Nonomuraea africana: one gene and its partner. The protein of the gene in region 1 interacts with the protein of each later gene in a pairwise test. Links are inferred from orthologs where the notes say so. Each region holds a gene or a part of one and is shown on either strand. Other genes may lie near its edges.

The links.
Region 2: the proteins of uvrA (region 1) and uvrB interact in binary tests that used the Escherichia coli proteins (3 or more experiments, as listed by UniProt). The link is inferred for Nonomuraea africana from one-to-one orthologs.

Annotation. Positions count from the first base shown.
Region 1 is NZ_JADBEF010000001.1:3,763,691-3,771,655, reverse strand. What follows is about bases 2,654-6,027. They hold uvrA (excinuclease ABC subunit UvrA), read left to right. Parts: upstream 2,654-2,986; coding sequence 2,987-5,827; downstream 5,828-6,027. Other genes in these bases: H4W81_RS17830 (Rieske (2Fe-2S) protein), read left to right, coding at 5,969-6,027; H4W81_RS17840 (maleylpyruvate isomerase family mycothiol-dependent enzyme), read right to left, coding at 2,654-2,808. Also shown: H4W81_RS17855 (phosphatidylserine decarboxylase), read left to right, coding at 1-347; pssA (CDP-diacylglycerol--serine O-phosphatidyltransferase), read left to right, coding at 334-1,161; H4W81_RS17845 (MBL fold metallo-hydrolase), read right to left, coding at 1,367-2,023; more of H4W81_RS17840, read right to left, coding at 2,020-2,653; more of H4W81_RS17830, read left to right, coding at 6,028-6,379; H4W81_RS17825 (Rieske (2Fe-2S) protein), read left to right, coding at 6,485-6,946; H4W81_RS17820 (Rieske (2Fe-2S) protein), read left to right, coding at 6,996-7,463; excinuclease ABC subunit UvrC, read left to right, coding at 7,562-7,965. UniProt on the Escherichia coli protein: The UvrABC repair system catalyzes the recognition and processing of DNA lesions. UvrA is an ATPase and a DNA-binding protein. A damage recognition complex composed of 2 UvrA and 2 UvrB subunits scans DNA for abnormalities.
Region 2 is NZ_JADBEF010000001.1:4,270,061-4,277,572, forward strand. Bases 1,763-4,683 are described here. They hold uvrB (excinuclease ABC subunit UvrB), read right to left. Parts: upstream 4,317-4,683; coding sequence 2,208-4,316; downstream 1,763-2,207. Other genes in these bases: H4W81_RS20210 (GntR family transcriptional regulator), read left to right, coding at 1,763-2,076; H4W81_RS20220 (sigma factor), read left to right, coding at 4,519-4,683. Outside these bases: H4W81_RS20205 (beta-galactosidase), read right to left, coding at 1-1,319; more of H4W81_RS20210, read left to right, coding at 1,429-1,762; more of H4W81_RS20220, read left to right, coding at 4,684-4,944; H4W81_RS20225 (SPFH domain-containing protein), read left to right, coding at 5,028-6,935; H4W81_RS20230 (SPFH domain-containing protein), read left to right, coding at 6,932-7,512. UniProt on the Escherichia coli protein: The UvrABC repair system catalyzes the recognition and processing of DNA lesions. A damage recognition complex composed of 2 UvrA and 2 UvrB subunits scans DNA for abnormalities.

The DNA of each region.
Region 1 (7,965 bases):
TGAACGTGCACGTCAACCGCGCACCCCTTGCGGGAACGGTCACGTCCGTGCAGCATGTGGCGGGTGGGTTCCTGCCGGCTTTCAACAAGGACAGCGACCAGAACGAGCGCGTGGTGTGGCATTTCGAGACCGCGCTCGGCGACATCGAGATGGTGCAGATCGCGGGCGCGGTGGCGCGCAGGATCGTGCCGTACGTGAATGCCGGCGTCAAGGTCGCGCAGACGGAGCGGATCGGCCTCATCAGGTTCGGTTCGCGCGTCGACATCTACCTTCCCGAAGGGATCTCCCCCGCGGTCACCGTGGGCGACAAGACGGTGGCGGGGGTGACTCCAATTGACCGCGGCTGACGCTGGAAGCTGGCAGGCCGACGACGAGGAGCCGCGCGGACCGGTGGGCAAGGCCTTCCGGCTGTCGGCGGCCGACTCGCTGTCCCTGGGCAACGCGCTGTGCGGCTTCCTGGCCGTGTGCGTGCTCGCCTCCTCGGCCATCCAGGCGCTGAAGGCGGGCGACGGCTTCCTGCCCGACCCGCGCTACTTCGCCACCGCGGTGGTCCTGCTGCTCATCGGAGCCACCTGCGACCTGTTCGACGGCCTGGTGGCGCGGCGCTTCCGCGCCTCCGCCATGGGCGCCGAGCTCGACAACCTGGCCGACGTGATCAGCTTCGGCTTCGCGCCGGCGTTCATGGTCGTGATCTGGGGCGGTTTCACCGGCAAGCTGCCGCTGACGGCGGTGATCGTGGCCGCGGCCTCGGTGCTCATCGCCGGCTGCGTGCGACTGGCCCGCTTCGCCTGCGTCAAGACCAAGAGTGGCGACTTCATGGGCCTGCCCATCCCGATGGGCGCGATGACGGTCGTCTCGATCGTGCTGCTGTTCCAGCCCAACTGGTTCTCCCTGGCCGCGGTGCTCGGGGTCGCGTGGCTGATGGTGAGCCGCATCGAGTACCCCAAGCCCAAGGGGCAGCTGGCGGCCGTCGTGCTCGCCTGGATCATGATCAACGTGGCGTGCCTCACGGCGTGGGCCGCGTGGCCGCAGGGTGGCGACACGCTCATCCAGGTCGGCGCCACGATGCAGATCGCGCTGGTCGCGGCGATCCCGCTGCGGGTGCTGTTCTTCAAGCGCGAGCAGCGCAAGGAGCGCAAGGAATCCGCGGGCGTCGACTGACGACAGGACAAGGGGCTCGCGCCGCTTCCCGTGGAAGCGTGCGCGAGCCTTTTGTCATTCATCCCGTACGGCAGGCCCCCAACGCGCCTCCGCCGTCACCGGCACCGCTCCGTCCAGGGGACGCTCCTCGGGCGCGCCGCCGCAACGGCGCCCGTGGACCGGGCGGATCGTGCCTGCTGTACGAGAGGGCCGGCTACCAGCCTGGCTACCAGCCTCGGGCCCGCCACTCGGGCAGCGACGGCCGCTCCGCGCCGAGAGTCGTGTCCTTTCCATGGCCCGGATACACCCACGTCTCGTCGGGCAGCCGGTCGAAGACCCGCTCCACCACGTCGTCGTAGAGCTGGGTGAACCGATCGGGGTCCTTCCAGGTGTTGCCCACCCCGCCGGGGAACAGCGAGTCGCCGGTGAACAGGTGCTGCTCGCTGCCGCCGCCGTCGTAGAGCAGCGCGATCGAGCCGGGGGTGTGGCCGCGCAGGTGGATGACCTCGAGCGTGACCACGCCGACCGAGATCCGGTCGCCGTGCTCCACCAGCCGGTCGGGCGTGAGCGGCAGCCCGGGAGCGTCCAGCGGGTGCGCGATCGTGGCGGCTCCCGTGACCTTGACCACCTGCTCGAGCCCCTGCCAGTGGTCGCCGTGCTGGTGGGTGGTGATGACCGCGGCCGGCGGCTGGTCGTTGATCAGCGCGAGCAGCCTGTCGGGCTCGGCCGCGGCGTCGATGAGCACCCCTTCACCGGTGCCGGTGCAGCGCAGCAGGTAGGCATTGTTGTCGAACGGGCCCACGGCGAGCTTGGTGATGGTGAGCTTGTCGAGCTCCCGCACGTCGGCAGGGCCGCCGACCTGGACATCGCCTGTGTAGGTCATGGGCTCTCCTCTGGGTAGATGTCGGGAGGCGCCGTCGGGAGGTTCGCGGGGGCGGGCATGGTCAGCCACGGTGGTGGCGACGGCAGCTGCTCGCCCGTGGCGCGCGGCCCCTCGGACACCACCCTAATCCCCTCCCCTGCTGACCGTCCGGTCAGCCAGGCGAGCACCTCGCGCGATCCGCCGCGCACCACGGGCCCCTCGCCCAGTCCGTGCCACTCGCGTGCGGGCCGCTCCAGCAGGATCGCGCTGACCGTGCCGCTGCCGTACGGCCAGCAGGCCAGGCAGTCGTGCAGCTCTCTCAGCACGAAGGCCTCGGGCCAGTTGGCGGGCGTGTATCCGGCGCCGAGGTCGACATGGTGGAGCTCCAGCTCCCGCAGCCGCCGTACCAGCACGTACCAGGCGGGGTGCGGGGGCGGCCTGAGCGCGGAGACCATCGCCGACCAGGCCTGCGCGGGCAGCTCCTCGATCGTCGCGGCCAGCCGGGCGGCGCTCTCCTCCAGGTCGGCGCGCTGCTCGGCGGCCTTCCTGGCGGCGCCCGCCTCGATCCCGGCCGCCCGCGCGGCGGGGTCCGGGTACTGCGGCGTCTCGATCCCCGTCCTGGCCCAGGTGAGCAGATTGACCAGGCCGTCGGCGTTGCGGGCGAGATGGGTCAGCACATGGCCCCTGGTCCAGCCGGGCAGCAGCGAGGGCGCGGTCACGCCGGCGTCATCCAGCTCGGCGGCGGTGGACAGGAGCCGCTCCGTGGCGGCGGCGAGTTCGGCGCGCAGAGAGGGCAGAACGGTCATGCGGGCATAATGCCGCAGTTCACGTGGTTGAACCTGCAAGGACCGGTACCGGCTCGGGAGAAAGCCGTACTCTGGTGAGGGAAGTTTTCGACGGGGCGCCAGCGGACCCCCGAAATTGTCGGAGCCTCCCTCTACCATCCCCCGTGGACCTATCAACACCTTCGACGTCGGGATCACCGTGGCAGACCGTTTGATCGTGCGTGGCGCACGTGAACACAACCTCAAGGACGTCTCGCTCGACCTTCCGCGAGACTCCCTGATCGTCTTCACCGGGCTATCGGGCTCGGGCAAGTCGAGTCTGGCTTTCGACACGATCTTCGCCGAGGGCCAGCGTCGCTACGTCGAGTCCCTGTCGTCCTACGCCCGGCAGTTCCTGGGCCAGATGGACAAGCCCGACGTCGACTTCATCGAGGGGCTGTCTCCCGCGGTCTCCATCGACCAGAAGTCGACCAGCCGCAACCCCCGCTCCACGGTCGGCACCATCACCGAGGTCTACGACTACCTGCGGCTGCTGTGGGCGCGCATCGGCAAGCCGCACTGTCCCGCCTGCGGGCGCCCGATCGCCAGGCAGACCCCGCAGCAGATCGTCGACAGGGTGATGGAGCTCGACGAGGGCACCCGCTTCCAGGTGCTCGCCCCCGTCGTCAGGGGCCGCAAGGGCGAGTACGCCGAGCTGTTCCGCGAGCTGCAGACCAAGGGCTTCGCCAGGGCGAGGGTCGACGGCACGGTGATCCGCCTCGAGGAGCCGCCGACGCTGAAGAAGTACGAGAAGCACGACATCGAGGTCATCGTCGACCGGCTGTCGGTGAAGGAGTCGTCGCGCAGGCGGCTCACCGACTCGGTCGAGACCGCGCTGACGCTGTCCGGCGGCACGATCACGCTCGAATTCGTCGACCTGCCCGACGACGACCCCGGCCGTGAGCGCTTCTACTCCGAGCATCTCTACTGCCCGTACGACGACCTGTCGTTCGAGGAGCTCGAGCCGCGCTCGTTCTCCTTCAACTCGCCCTTCGGCGCCTGCCCCGAGTGCACCGGCCTCGGCACGAAGATGGAGGTCGACCCCGACCTCGTCGTGCCCGATCCGGAGAAGACGCTCGGCGACGGCGCGCTCAACCCGTGGGCCGGCGGCCACACCAGCGAGTACTTCGTCCGCCTGGTCGAGGCGCTCGGCCTGACCATGGGCTTCAACCTCGACACCCCGTGGGAGAAGCTGTCGAAGAAGGCGCAGAAGTCCCTGCTCTACGGGCACGACGAGCAGGTCCACGTCCGCTACAGCAACCGCTACGGCAGGCAGCGCTCCTACTACACGACCTACGAGGGCGTGATCCCGTGGGTGCAGCGCAGGCACGCCGAGGCCGAGAGCGACTCCACGCGTGAGCGCTTCGAGGGCTACATGCGCGAGATCCCGTGCCCGACCTGCGAGGGCAAGCGGCTCAAGCCGGTCTCGCTGGCCGTGACCGTCGCCGACAAGTCGATCGCCGACGTCTCGGGCATGTCGATCGGCGAGTGCGCCAAGTTCCTCGCCGCGCTGAAGCTGTCCGACCGCGACATGCACATCGCCGAGCGAGTGGTCAAGGAGATCAACGCCCGTATGGGCTTCCTGCTCGACGTCGGCCTCGACTACCTCACGATGGACCGCGCGGCGGGCACCCTGGCCGGTGGCGAGGCGCAGCGCATCCGCCTGGCCACGCAGATCGGCTCGGGCCTCGTCGGCGTGCTCTACGTCCTCGACGAGCCGTCCATCGGCCTGCACCAGCGCGACAACATGCGCCTGCTCGACACCCTGATCAGGTTGCGTGACATGGGTAACACGCTGATCGTCGTCGAGCACGACGAGGACACCATCGCCGCAGCCGACTGGGTGGTCGACATCGGCCCCGGCGCGGGCGAGCACGGCGGCCAGGTCGTCGTCTCGGGCACCGTCCAGGACCTGCTCGCCAGTGAGGAGTCGCTGACCGGCGCCTACCTGTCGGGCCGCAGGTCCATCGCGATCCCCGCCAAGCGCCGCAAGCGCGACAAGAAGCGGCAGATCACGGTGAAGGGCGCGCGCGAGCACAACCTGAAGGGCGTCGACATCGACTTCCCCCTCGGCGTGTTCACCGCGGTCACCGGAGTGTCAGGGTCGGGCAAGTCGACGCTGGTCAATGACATCCTCTACAACGCGCTGGCCAAGGAGCTCAACGGCGCCCGCACGGTGCCGGGCCGCCATTCGCGGGTGAACGGCATGGACCAGGTCGACAAGGTCGTCCACGTCGACCAGTCGCCGATCGGCCGCACCCCCCGCTCCAACCCGGCGACCTACACCGGGGTCTTCGACCACGTGCGCAAGCTGTTTGCGGCGACCACCGAGGCGAAGGTGCGCGGCTACCAGCCGGGGCGCTTCAGCTTCAACGTCAAGGGCGGGCGCTGCGAGGCGTGCGCCGGCGACGGCACCATCAAGATCGAGATGAACTTCCTGCCCGACGTCTACGTCCCCTGCGAGGTCTGCCACGGCGCCCGCTACAACAGGGAGACGCTCGAGGTCCACTACAAGGGCAAGACCATCTCCGAGGTCCTCGACATGCCGATCGAGGAGGCGCTGTCGTTCTTCGACGCCATCCCGGCGATCAAGCGGCACCTGCAGACCCTCAACGACGTCGGCCTGGGCTACGTGCGCCTCGGCCAGCCGGCGACCACGCTGTCCGGTGGTGAGGCGCAGCGCGTGAAGCTCGCCTCCGAGCTGCAGCGCCGCCAGACGGGCCGGACGATCTACGTGCTCGACGAGCCGACCACCGGCCTGCACTTCGAGGACATCCGGCGGCTGCTCGGCGTCCTCGGACGACTGGTCGACGGCGGCAACACGGTGATCGTGATCGAGCACAACCTCGACGTGATCAAGACCGCCGACTGGGTCATCGACATGGGTCCCGAGGGCGGTTCCCGCGGCGGCACCCTGGTGGCGTCCGGCACGCCCGAAGAGGTGGCGCTCGTGGACGAGAGCCACACCGGCCGGTTCCTGCGGAAGATCCTCTCTGTCTGACGCCCCGCCCACCCCCCGGGGGCCGGATTCGGGACCACGGGGGGCCCTCAATATGCTGAATAGCAGGTAAAGGCCCGGCCTGACATGGGCGTCGGGGGATCGCGGAGGGGCGACATGGCAGGCGAGGAGCGGGGTAGTGGCATGCCCACACCGGGCCGGCGCGAGGTGCTCGGAGCGGCGGGCGTGGCCGTGTGCGGGGTGGCGCTGGCCGGGTGCGCAGGCGGGGACGGCACCGCCGCGGCGGTCGTGCCACCCGGCATCAAGGGCAAGGTCATCGCCAAGAAGGCCGACGTCCCCGTGGGCGGCGGCAAGGTGATCAACGAGTGGAAGATCGTGGTCACCCAGCCCACCTCGGGCGTCTTCAAGGCGTTCACCGCCAGGTGCCCGCACAAGGGCTGCTCGGTGTCGCGTCCCGAGGACGGCGTGCTGACCTGCCCGTGCCACGGCAGCGAGTTCGCCCTCGACAGCGGCAAGTGCCTCAAGGGCCCCGCCCAGGCGCCGCTGGCGGAGTTCCCGCTCAAGGTCGAGGGCGACGGAATCGTCATCCTGTGAACGGGTAAAACTACCTGGTTTCGAGGATCGGCTCGGGGAAGGCTGAACCGGCGCGCACGCGCGGCCGTACCTGAGAAGAGACAGCGATCCTGGAGGGTGATCATCATGGCAGAGGCGACACGTCGCGCGGTGGTGCTGGGAGCCGGGGGTGTGAGCCTGGGCGCGCTGCTCACCGCCTGCGCCGGATACGGACAGCCGGCCGACACCGTGGCCGAGCCCGCGGCCCCCGCTTCCTCGGCTCCGGAATCCGCGCAGTCGAAGCAGGACGAGAAGCCCGCGGGGGAGGAACTGGCCAGCACGGCCGAGATCCCCGAGGGCGGCGGCAAGGTCTTCGCCGAGCAGAAGGTCGTGGTGACGCAGCCGTCAGCGGGCGAGTTCAAGTGCTTCACGGCCATCTGCACCCACCAGGGCTGCCCGGTGGACAGCGTCGAGGGCGGGACCATCAACTGTCCCTGCCACGGCAGCAAGTACAACATCGCCGACGGCTCCGTGGCCAACGGGCCGGCGACCAAGGGGCTGGCGGAGAAGAAGATCACGATTGACGGCGAGAAGATTTCGCTGGCGTAGGCCGCGTTCTTTCACAAATTTCTCAGTTGTCTGCGGTTGGTTGGTTCGCATGCGAGACGATCTTAAGAACCGCAGGACGGTTATCGCGGGTGTGGGAGCGGGCGGCCTGGCCGTGGTGCTGGCGGCGTGTGGCGGTGACGGCGAGGCGACGACCAGCGCGGCCCCACAGGCACAGGCCGGCTCAGCGGCGCCCTCCGCCTCCACCTCCGCCACCGGCGGCGAAGCGAGTACGGCAGGACTCACCACGACGGCCGACGTGCCGGTCGGAGGCGGGACGATCTTCAAGGAGCAGAAGGTCGTCGTGACCCAGCCGACGGCAGGCCAGTTCAAGTGTTTCAGCGCCATCTGCACCCACCAGGGGTGTCCAGTGGCGTCGGTCGCGGAGGGGACGATCGACTGCCCCTGCCACGGAAGCAAGTTCAGCATCGCGGACGGGTCGGTCAAGGACGGGCCGGCGACCAAGCCGCTGCCCGAGGTGGCCATCAAGGTCGAAGGGGACTCGATCACGCTGGCGTGAGCGCGCCGCCCGCCGTACCTTCCCGTACGGCGGGCGCCTTGCCGTTTCCCTGCCGTCCTCCGGGAAGAGCTTGGTTGTCGGTGGCGGCCTATAGGCTTTTGAACGTGGCGAGCACCTTGAGTTTCCGGCCCAAGTCCGGGTCGATCCCCGACTCTCCAGGGGTCTATCGGTTCCGCGACGCCAACGCCCGGGTGATCTACGTGGGCAAGGCGAAGAGCCTGCGGCAGCGGCTCAACTCCTACTTCGCCGACTTCACGGGCCTGCACCCCCGCACCCGGACCATGCTCGACACGGCGGCGAGCGTCGACTGGACCGTCGTCGGCACCGAGGTCGAGGCGCTCCAGCTCGAATACTCCTGGATCAAGGAGTTCGACCCGCGCTTCAACGTGAAGTACCGCGACGACAAGTCCTACCCCTACCTCGCGGTCACGATGGGCGAGGAGTTCCCCCGCGTGCAGGTGCTGCGCGGAGCCAAGAAGAAGGGCACCCGCTACTTCGGGCC
Region 2 (7,512 bases), 510 kb from region 1 along the record:
AGGTCGACGGCGATCCCGCGGGCGTGCAGCGGCGCGTACCAGGCCAGCAGCAGGTCCTTGAGCTTGAGGCGGTTCGACGGCATCGACTCCGGCGCCTCCAGACCCCACCAGCTGTCCCAGCCCAGGACGAGCGCCACCTCTGCGCGCGTGGTGGTACCCGCGACCTCGGCCAGCCGCTGGAGGTCCGCGCCGAGCCGCAGCGTGTCCTGCCAGCCGCGCGTCGTGGTGCCACCGTGCGGGAGCAGGGCCGAGTGGAACTTCTCCGGACCGTACTTCGCCTGTCGCCACTGGAAGAACATCACTCCGTCGGCGCCGTGGGCCACCGCCTGGAGGCTGTGCAGGCGCATCATGCCGGGCGGCTTGGGCACGTTGACCTCGCGCCACGACACCGCCGACGGCGCCGACTCCAGCAGCAGCCAGGGGCGTTGCTTGAGCGAGCGCATGAGGTCATAGCTCAGGGCGACCGCCACGTGCGACTCGGGGTCGGCCGGGTCGGGGTAGGCGTCGTCGCTCACCAGGTCCTCGGCCGCCGCCCACGACCAGTAGTCGAGACCGTGCAGGATGCTCATGAAGTTCGTGGTGACCGGTACGGCCGGCGTGACCTCGCGCAGCGCGTCCCGCTCGGCGGTGAACAGCTCCAGCAGCGCGTCGCTGCAGAAGCGGCGCCAGTCGAGGAGTTGGGCCGGGTTGACGGGGCCTGGCGCCTTGCGGGGCGGCTCGATCTGCTCGAACCCCGTGTAGTGCTGACCCCAGCAGGAGGTGCCCCAGGCGGTGTTCAGCGCGCCGACCGTGCCGTAGCGGGCCTGCAGCCAGGCGCGGAAGTGGCGGGCGGACTCGGGGCAGAAGCATTCGAGCGTGTGGTCGGCGTACTCGTTGCCGACGTGCCACATCGCCAGCGCCGGATGCTCGGCGTACCGGGTGGCGATCGCCGTCGCGAGGCGCACGGTGTGCTCGCGGAAGACCGGCGAGCTGGGGCAGTATCCCTGCCGGGACCCGAACTCCAGCCGCACTCCATGGGCGTCGACCGGCATGGCCTCCGGGTGCGCCCTGACCAGCCAGGGCGGCGGGGTGGCGGTCGCGGTGGCCAGGTCGGCGGACACCCCGTGCTCGTGGAGGAGGTCGAGGACGCGGTCCAGCCACCCGAAGTCGTACACGCCCGGCGCGGGCTCGAGCCGCGACCAGGAAAAGACCGCGACGGTGGCCATGGTGACCCCGGCCTCGGCCATGAGCCGGACGTCCTCGGCCCAGACCTCCTCCGGCCATTGCTCGGGGTTGTAGTCACCGCCGAACAGCAGCCCCGGCACTCGGGTCAGGCGCACTCCTTTGATCCTTTCTGGATGTCCGTAAATCTGTATTCAGAATTCATAGTGTAGTATTTTGCATTACGTCAAGCGCTAAGCAGATCAGGGCCAAGACCTAAGGAGCCTCATGCCGATCGAGCGGCGACCGCTACGCGAGCAGATCAGGGAAGAGCTGCTGAGCAGGCTCGATCGGGGTGACTTCGCCGCGGGGACGGACATCAACGAGGTCGCGCTGGCGACCGAGCTCGGCGTCAGCCGCACCCCGCTGCGCGAGGCCCTGATCACCTTGGCGGGCGAGGGCGTGCTGGAAAGCAACCAGGGCAAGGGATTCCGGTTCGCGCCGGTGAGCCGGAACGAGTTCAGGGAGCTCTGCGAGATCGTCGCCGCGCTGGAGTCGCTGGCTCTCGAGCGCTCCGACCCCGCCTACCTGCGTGAGATCGCGCCCAAGCTACTCACGCTGGCCCGCGACTTCCCCGACAGCGTCGCCGAGCAGCAGGTGATAGAACGCCACGACGACGAGTGGCACGACCTGCTGCTGAGCGGCTGCCGCAACGAGCGCCTGCTGGATCTCATCACCAGCGTCAAGGCCGGGATGCGCCGCTACGCCCACCTGCTCGCGGGCGACGAGACGCCCCTGGAGCGCGAGCAGGCCGAGCACTGCCGCGTGGCCGAGCTCCTCATGGCCGGCGACCTGCCCCAGGCCGCCGAGGCCCTGCGCGACAACTGGGTCAACGGGATGGAGCGGATGATGTCGCGCATCCCCGCCTCCTCCTGACGGAGCATGCGTGATGGACGGGCGGCCACCGATCCCCCGAGGGGCACGGAGAAGCCCCGGGTACGACGCGGGACCCGCCCCGGCTCAGCGTCTCCAGGCAGGTCCCGTGTGGTGTTGCGGGCGGGAGAGGGCTACTTGATGCCGGCCTCGCGCATGTCCCTCAGCTCCCGCTTGAGCTCCTTGATCTCGTCGCGGAGCCGGGCCGCGACCTCGAACTGCAGGTCCGCCGCCGACTGGTGCATCTGCTCGGTCAGCGACTCGATCAGCGACTCCATCTGCGCGCGCGGCATCTCGCCCGCGATCGCCTTCGCGTGCTGCCCCGCCTGGCGAGCCGCGAACCCCGGCACGGGGGCCTTGCCGCGCGACTGCTGCCGCCCGCTGCCCATCAGCTGCTCGGTGTCGGCGTCCTCGCGCTGCAGCGAGTCGAGGATGTCGGCGATCTTCTTGCGCAGCGGCTGCGGATCGACGCCGTTGGCCTCGTTGTAGGCGATCTGCTTGGCCCGCCGCCGTGAGGTCTCCTCGATCGCCCGCTCCATCGACGGGGTGATCTTGTCGGCGTACATGTGGACCTGCCCGGAGACGTTTCGCGCCGCGCGGCCGATCGTCTGGATCAGCGAGGTCTCCGAGCGCAGGAAGCCCTCCTTGTCGGCGTCGAGGATGGCCACCAGCGACACCTCGGGCAGGTCGAGGCCCTCCCGCAGGAGGTTGATGCCGACCAGCACGTCGTACTCGCCCATCCGCAGCTCGCGCAGCAGCTCGATGCGGCGCAGCGTGTCGACCTCGCTGTGCAGGTAGCGCACCCTGATGCCGAGCTCGAGCAGGTAGTCGGTGAGGTCTTCGGACATCTTCTTGGTCAGCGTGGTGACCAGGACCCGCTCGTCCCTGTCGGCGCGCTCGCGGATCTCGTGCACCAGGTCGTCGATCTGCCCCTTGGTGGGCTTGATGACGACCTCGGGGTCGACCAGGCCGGTCGGGCGGATGACCTGCTCGACGACCTCGCCTTTGACTCTGCCCAGCTCGTAGGTGCCGGGGGTGGCCGACAGGTAGACGGTCTGGCCGATCCGCTCCAGGAACTCCTCCCACTTCAGCGGCCTGTTGTCCATCGCCGACGGCAGGCGGAAGCCGTGGTCGACGAGGGTGCGCTTGCGGGAGGCGTCGCCTTCGTACATGGCGCCGATCTGCGGCACGGTCTGGTGCGACTCGTCGAGCACCAGCAGGAAGTCTTCGGGGAAGTAGTCGAGCAGCGTGTTGGGCGCGCTGCCGGGCTCGCGGCCGTCCATGTGCCGCGAGTAGTTCTCGATGCCCGAGCAGGTGCCGACCTGGCGCATCATCTCGATGTCGTAGGTGGTGCGCATGCGTAGACGCTGCGCCTCCAGCAGCTTGCCCTGCCGCTCCAGCTCCGCGAGGCGCTCGACCAGCTCGGCCTCGATGCCCTCGACGGCCCTGGCCATGCGCTCCTCGCCCGCGACGTAGTGGGAGGCGGGGAAGATGTAGAGCTCTTCGTCCTCGGTGATGACGTCGCCGGTCAGCGGGTGCATCGTGGAGAGCTTCTCGATCTCGTCGCCGAACATCTCGATGCGGACGGCCAGCTCTTCGTACTTGGGGATGATCTCGATCGTGTCGCCGCGCACCCTGAAGGTGCCGCGGGTGAAGGCCAGGTCGTTGCGGGTGTACTGCATGTCGACCAGGCGGCGCAGCAGCTGGTCGCGGTCGACCTCCATGCCGACGCGGAGCCTCGCCATGCGGTCGACGTACTCCTGCGGGGTGCCCAGGCCGTAGATGCACGAGACCGAGGCGACCACGATCGTGTCGCGCCTGGTCAGCAACGAGTTGGTGGCCGAGTGGCGCAGCCGCTCGACCTCGTCGTTGATCGAGGAGTCTTTCTCGATGTAGGTGTCGCTCTGCGGGACGTAGGCCTCTGGCTGGTAGTAGTCGTAGTAGGAGACGAAGTACTCGACCGCGTTGTTGGGCAGCATCTCGCGCAGCTCGTTGGCGAACTGCGCGGCCAGCGTCTTGTTGGGCTGCATGACGAGGGCGGGACGCTGCAACCGCTCGATCAGCCAGGCGACCGTGGCCGTCTTGCCGGTGCCCGTGGCGCCGAGCAGGACGCTGTCCTTCTCACCCCTCGCGACCCTGCGCTCCAGCTCGGCGATCGCCGTCGGCTGGTCGCCGGAAGGGGTCATCTCGGTGACGACCTCGAAGGGCGCCACCTTCCGCTGCAAATCTGTTACCGGCCGCATGTTTCTCACTGTAGGTGGTGGCACCGACATTTCTTACGGCGAGCCGCCCCACCCCACCCCACCCCGGTCACCGGCTGACCCACGTCCGAGCACGCCACTCCAGCCGGACTCCGGTCCCCGCCGTCACGTCAGGGTCGTCTTTCCGGCCACTCGTGAACGTGTGCCCCCTCCACACCGTCTATATCGGGATGGAAGGGACCACATGACCGACGACCTGCTGTTCGAGACGTTCGTCGCCGACCGGGCCGACGCGCTGATGAGATGCGCCTACGCGCTCACCGGCAACCCGCACGACGCGGCGGATCTGGTGCAGGAGGCGCTGGTGCGGCTGCGCGGCTCCTGGTCGCGCGTGCGCGGCAAGCACGATCCCGAGAGCTACGTGAGGGTGACGATGACGCGCCTGCACATCACGGTGTGGCGCAGGCGGCGGCGCGAGTACCTCGCGGGGGAGCCTCCCGACCGGCAGGTCGCCGACACGCCGTCGCTGTGGGCCGACTTCGACTCCGACCTGTGGAGGCGGCTGCCCAGGCGCCAGCGGGCGATGATCGTGCTGCGCACCCCGGGCCTGTTCGCCTACGAGCTGGACGGCAAGCTGATCCTCGTCGACCTCACCGTAGCCGGACGCTGACCGTGTCGAAATCCTTTTGCAAGCGATCATCAAGGGATGGCCGATACGGTACGTATTCCCCCTGATTCGATGAGAGAGGTGCGATGTCTCGACCAAGAGAGGCCCTGATCCAGGCAGGTCAGGGCATAGCCCAGGCCGTGGCCCAAGGCGGCGACGTACGGCAGGCCATGGGGCAGGCCGTCGAGCAGGCCATGGGACAGGCAGGGCAGCTGGCCGGGCAGGCACCTGGTTTCCAGCTCAACCCGCGCGACTTCCTGGCCGCCCGTGACGGCGGTGCCTCGGTCGGCACGGTGATCGAGGCCCGCACGGCCTCCCTGAACGAGGCCGGCGAGATCATCAGCCGCAGCTTCACCGAGCAGGGCAGGAACGGCGAGCCGCTGCACGTCATCTCGCCCGTCGTGATCCCCAAGGGGAGCACGGCGAAGGTGCTCATCCCGCTCGGCATCCTCGTGGTGCTCGGCCTGGTCGGCGCGCTCGGCAACGTCGTGCCCGGCATCGACGTGCTGTTCGGCCCGCACTACTGGCTGGTGCTGGTGCTGGCCGCCGCCTTCCTGTGGTGGCGGCGCAGCGTCGTCATGGTGCCGGAGGGCTGCAAGGCGCTGATCACCAAGTTCGGCAAGCTGGTGCACATCGCCGACCCCGGCAGGGTGACGCTGTTCAACCCGTGGAAGCGGGTCAGCTACATCGTCAACACCACCCGCGAGTACCCGTTCAACGCGCCCATCCGCGAGGCGCCGACCCAGCAGGGCGTCAAGGCGAGCGTCGACCTGTTCCTGCAGTTCAGGATCGAGAACCCGGCGGAGTTCATCTTCGTGCTCGGCTCGGTCAGCGGCTTCCAGTCCAAGCTGCAGAACGCCATCAGCGAGGTCACCCGCTCGCTCATCTACGCCCAGCGCGCCGAGGACATCTACGACCTGGTGGGCGAGAGCACGCTCGGCATGCTCGACAACCTCAACCAGCAGTTCCTGCCTGCCGTACGGCTGACGGATGTCAACATCACGCACGCCGAGCCGTCCAGCCAGGAGTACCGGATGGACCTGGCGGCCCCCGAGATGGTCAGGGTGGCCAAGGAGGCCTACACCTACGAGTACGAGCTGCAGCTGCGCAAGGAGCAGAACGAGGGCGACCTGATCAAGGAGCTCGCCGGGCTTCAGGAGACGCTGAGCGCCATCCAGGCCGAGATCGCCGCCTACCAGGCGCGCATGGACACCGCGCTGGAGCGGGCCTCCCACCAGGCCAAGGCGCAGGCCAGGCAGCGGCTGGTGGAGGCGGAGTCGACCGCCAACGCCAACGCCGCGCTGCTGGAGGCGCAGGCGCTCGACATCCGCGCGCTGTCGGCCGCCGAAGCCCCCGAGATCCTCGACTACCGCTTCCAGCAGGACCTGCTGGACAAGCTGGAGTCGGTCGCCGGACGGCTGCCGCAGGTCGTGCAGGTCGGAGAGGAGAGCGACATCGACTTCCTCGCCCTGGCCCAGCAGCTGGTCGGCGGCAAGGACGCGGTGCTGTACTCGGCCGAGGACATGGCCGCGATCAGGTCGAGGCTGGCCGAGATCGAGCAGCGCGTCGAGGAGCGCGGCGAGGAGATCGCCGCGCTGCTCAAGGGCGGCCCCGGAACCACCGAGACCACGATCGTCGAGGAGGCCGCCGTCCCCGAGGTCCCCGGCCCCGGCTCCGCATGGCCGGCCGTGGACGTCGAGGCCACCATCGAGCGCCCGATGCGGATGCCGGCCCCCGAGCCGAGCCCGTCCGTGCCCAGCGCGCTGCCCGCCTACGAGCGGCCCGCCCCCGCGTCCCCGCCGCCTCCGCCGCCCGCTCCGCCGGTGAGCAGAGGCCCGGCCGTACCGGGCCAGCCGCCGGTGACGCCCCCGGCGACGCCGTCCGGGTGGCCCACGCCGCCGGACCCGCAGGGCGCCCGCCCGCTGGGCACCCCGGTCTGGCCCGCCCAGCCACCGCAGTCCAGCACCGACGCGCAGGAGGGTGAGACCCGATGAGCAGGGACTTCTCCAAGATCAAGGAGTCGCTGGCCTCCTGGTCCGACATCCGCCAGCTGCTGCGCGGCGGCGAGCAGGGCCAGCTCGTCCCCGTGGTCATCCCCAAGGACAGGCGCGGCTTCGCGTGGATGACGCTGGTGTTCCTGGCCGTGTACTTCGCCGGCATGGCCGTCGTCGCCGGGCTCGTGCTCGCGGCGCTGGCCGCCGTGCTGGTGCTGCTCATCGGGCTGATCTGGATGTGGCGGCGCGCCATCATCGAGATCGAGGAGGGCACCACGGGCGTCCGCAGCAGGTGGGGCGCCATCACCGGGGTGCTGCCCCCTGGCCGCCACTACCTGTGGCTGCCCTGGGACAGGGTGGACGCGGTCGTCGACACCTCCACCGAGATCCCCTACTCCGCGCCGATCTCGGCCTGCCCGACGGCCGAGAACGTGCCGCTGAAGTCGATCGAGTTCTTCCTGAAGTTCCGCATCATCGACCCCGTGGCGTTCGTCCGGACGATCGGCGCGGGCAACTTCGACCTCGTGCTCTCCAGCGCCGTCCAGGACGCGATCAGGCAGCGCAGCCGCAGGGTCAA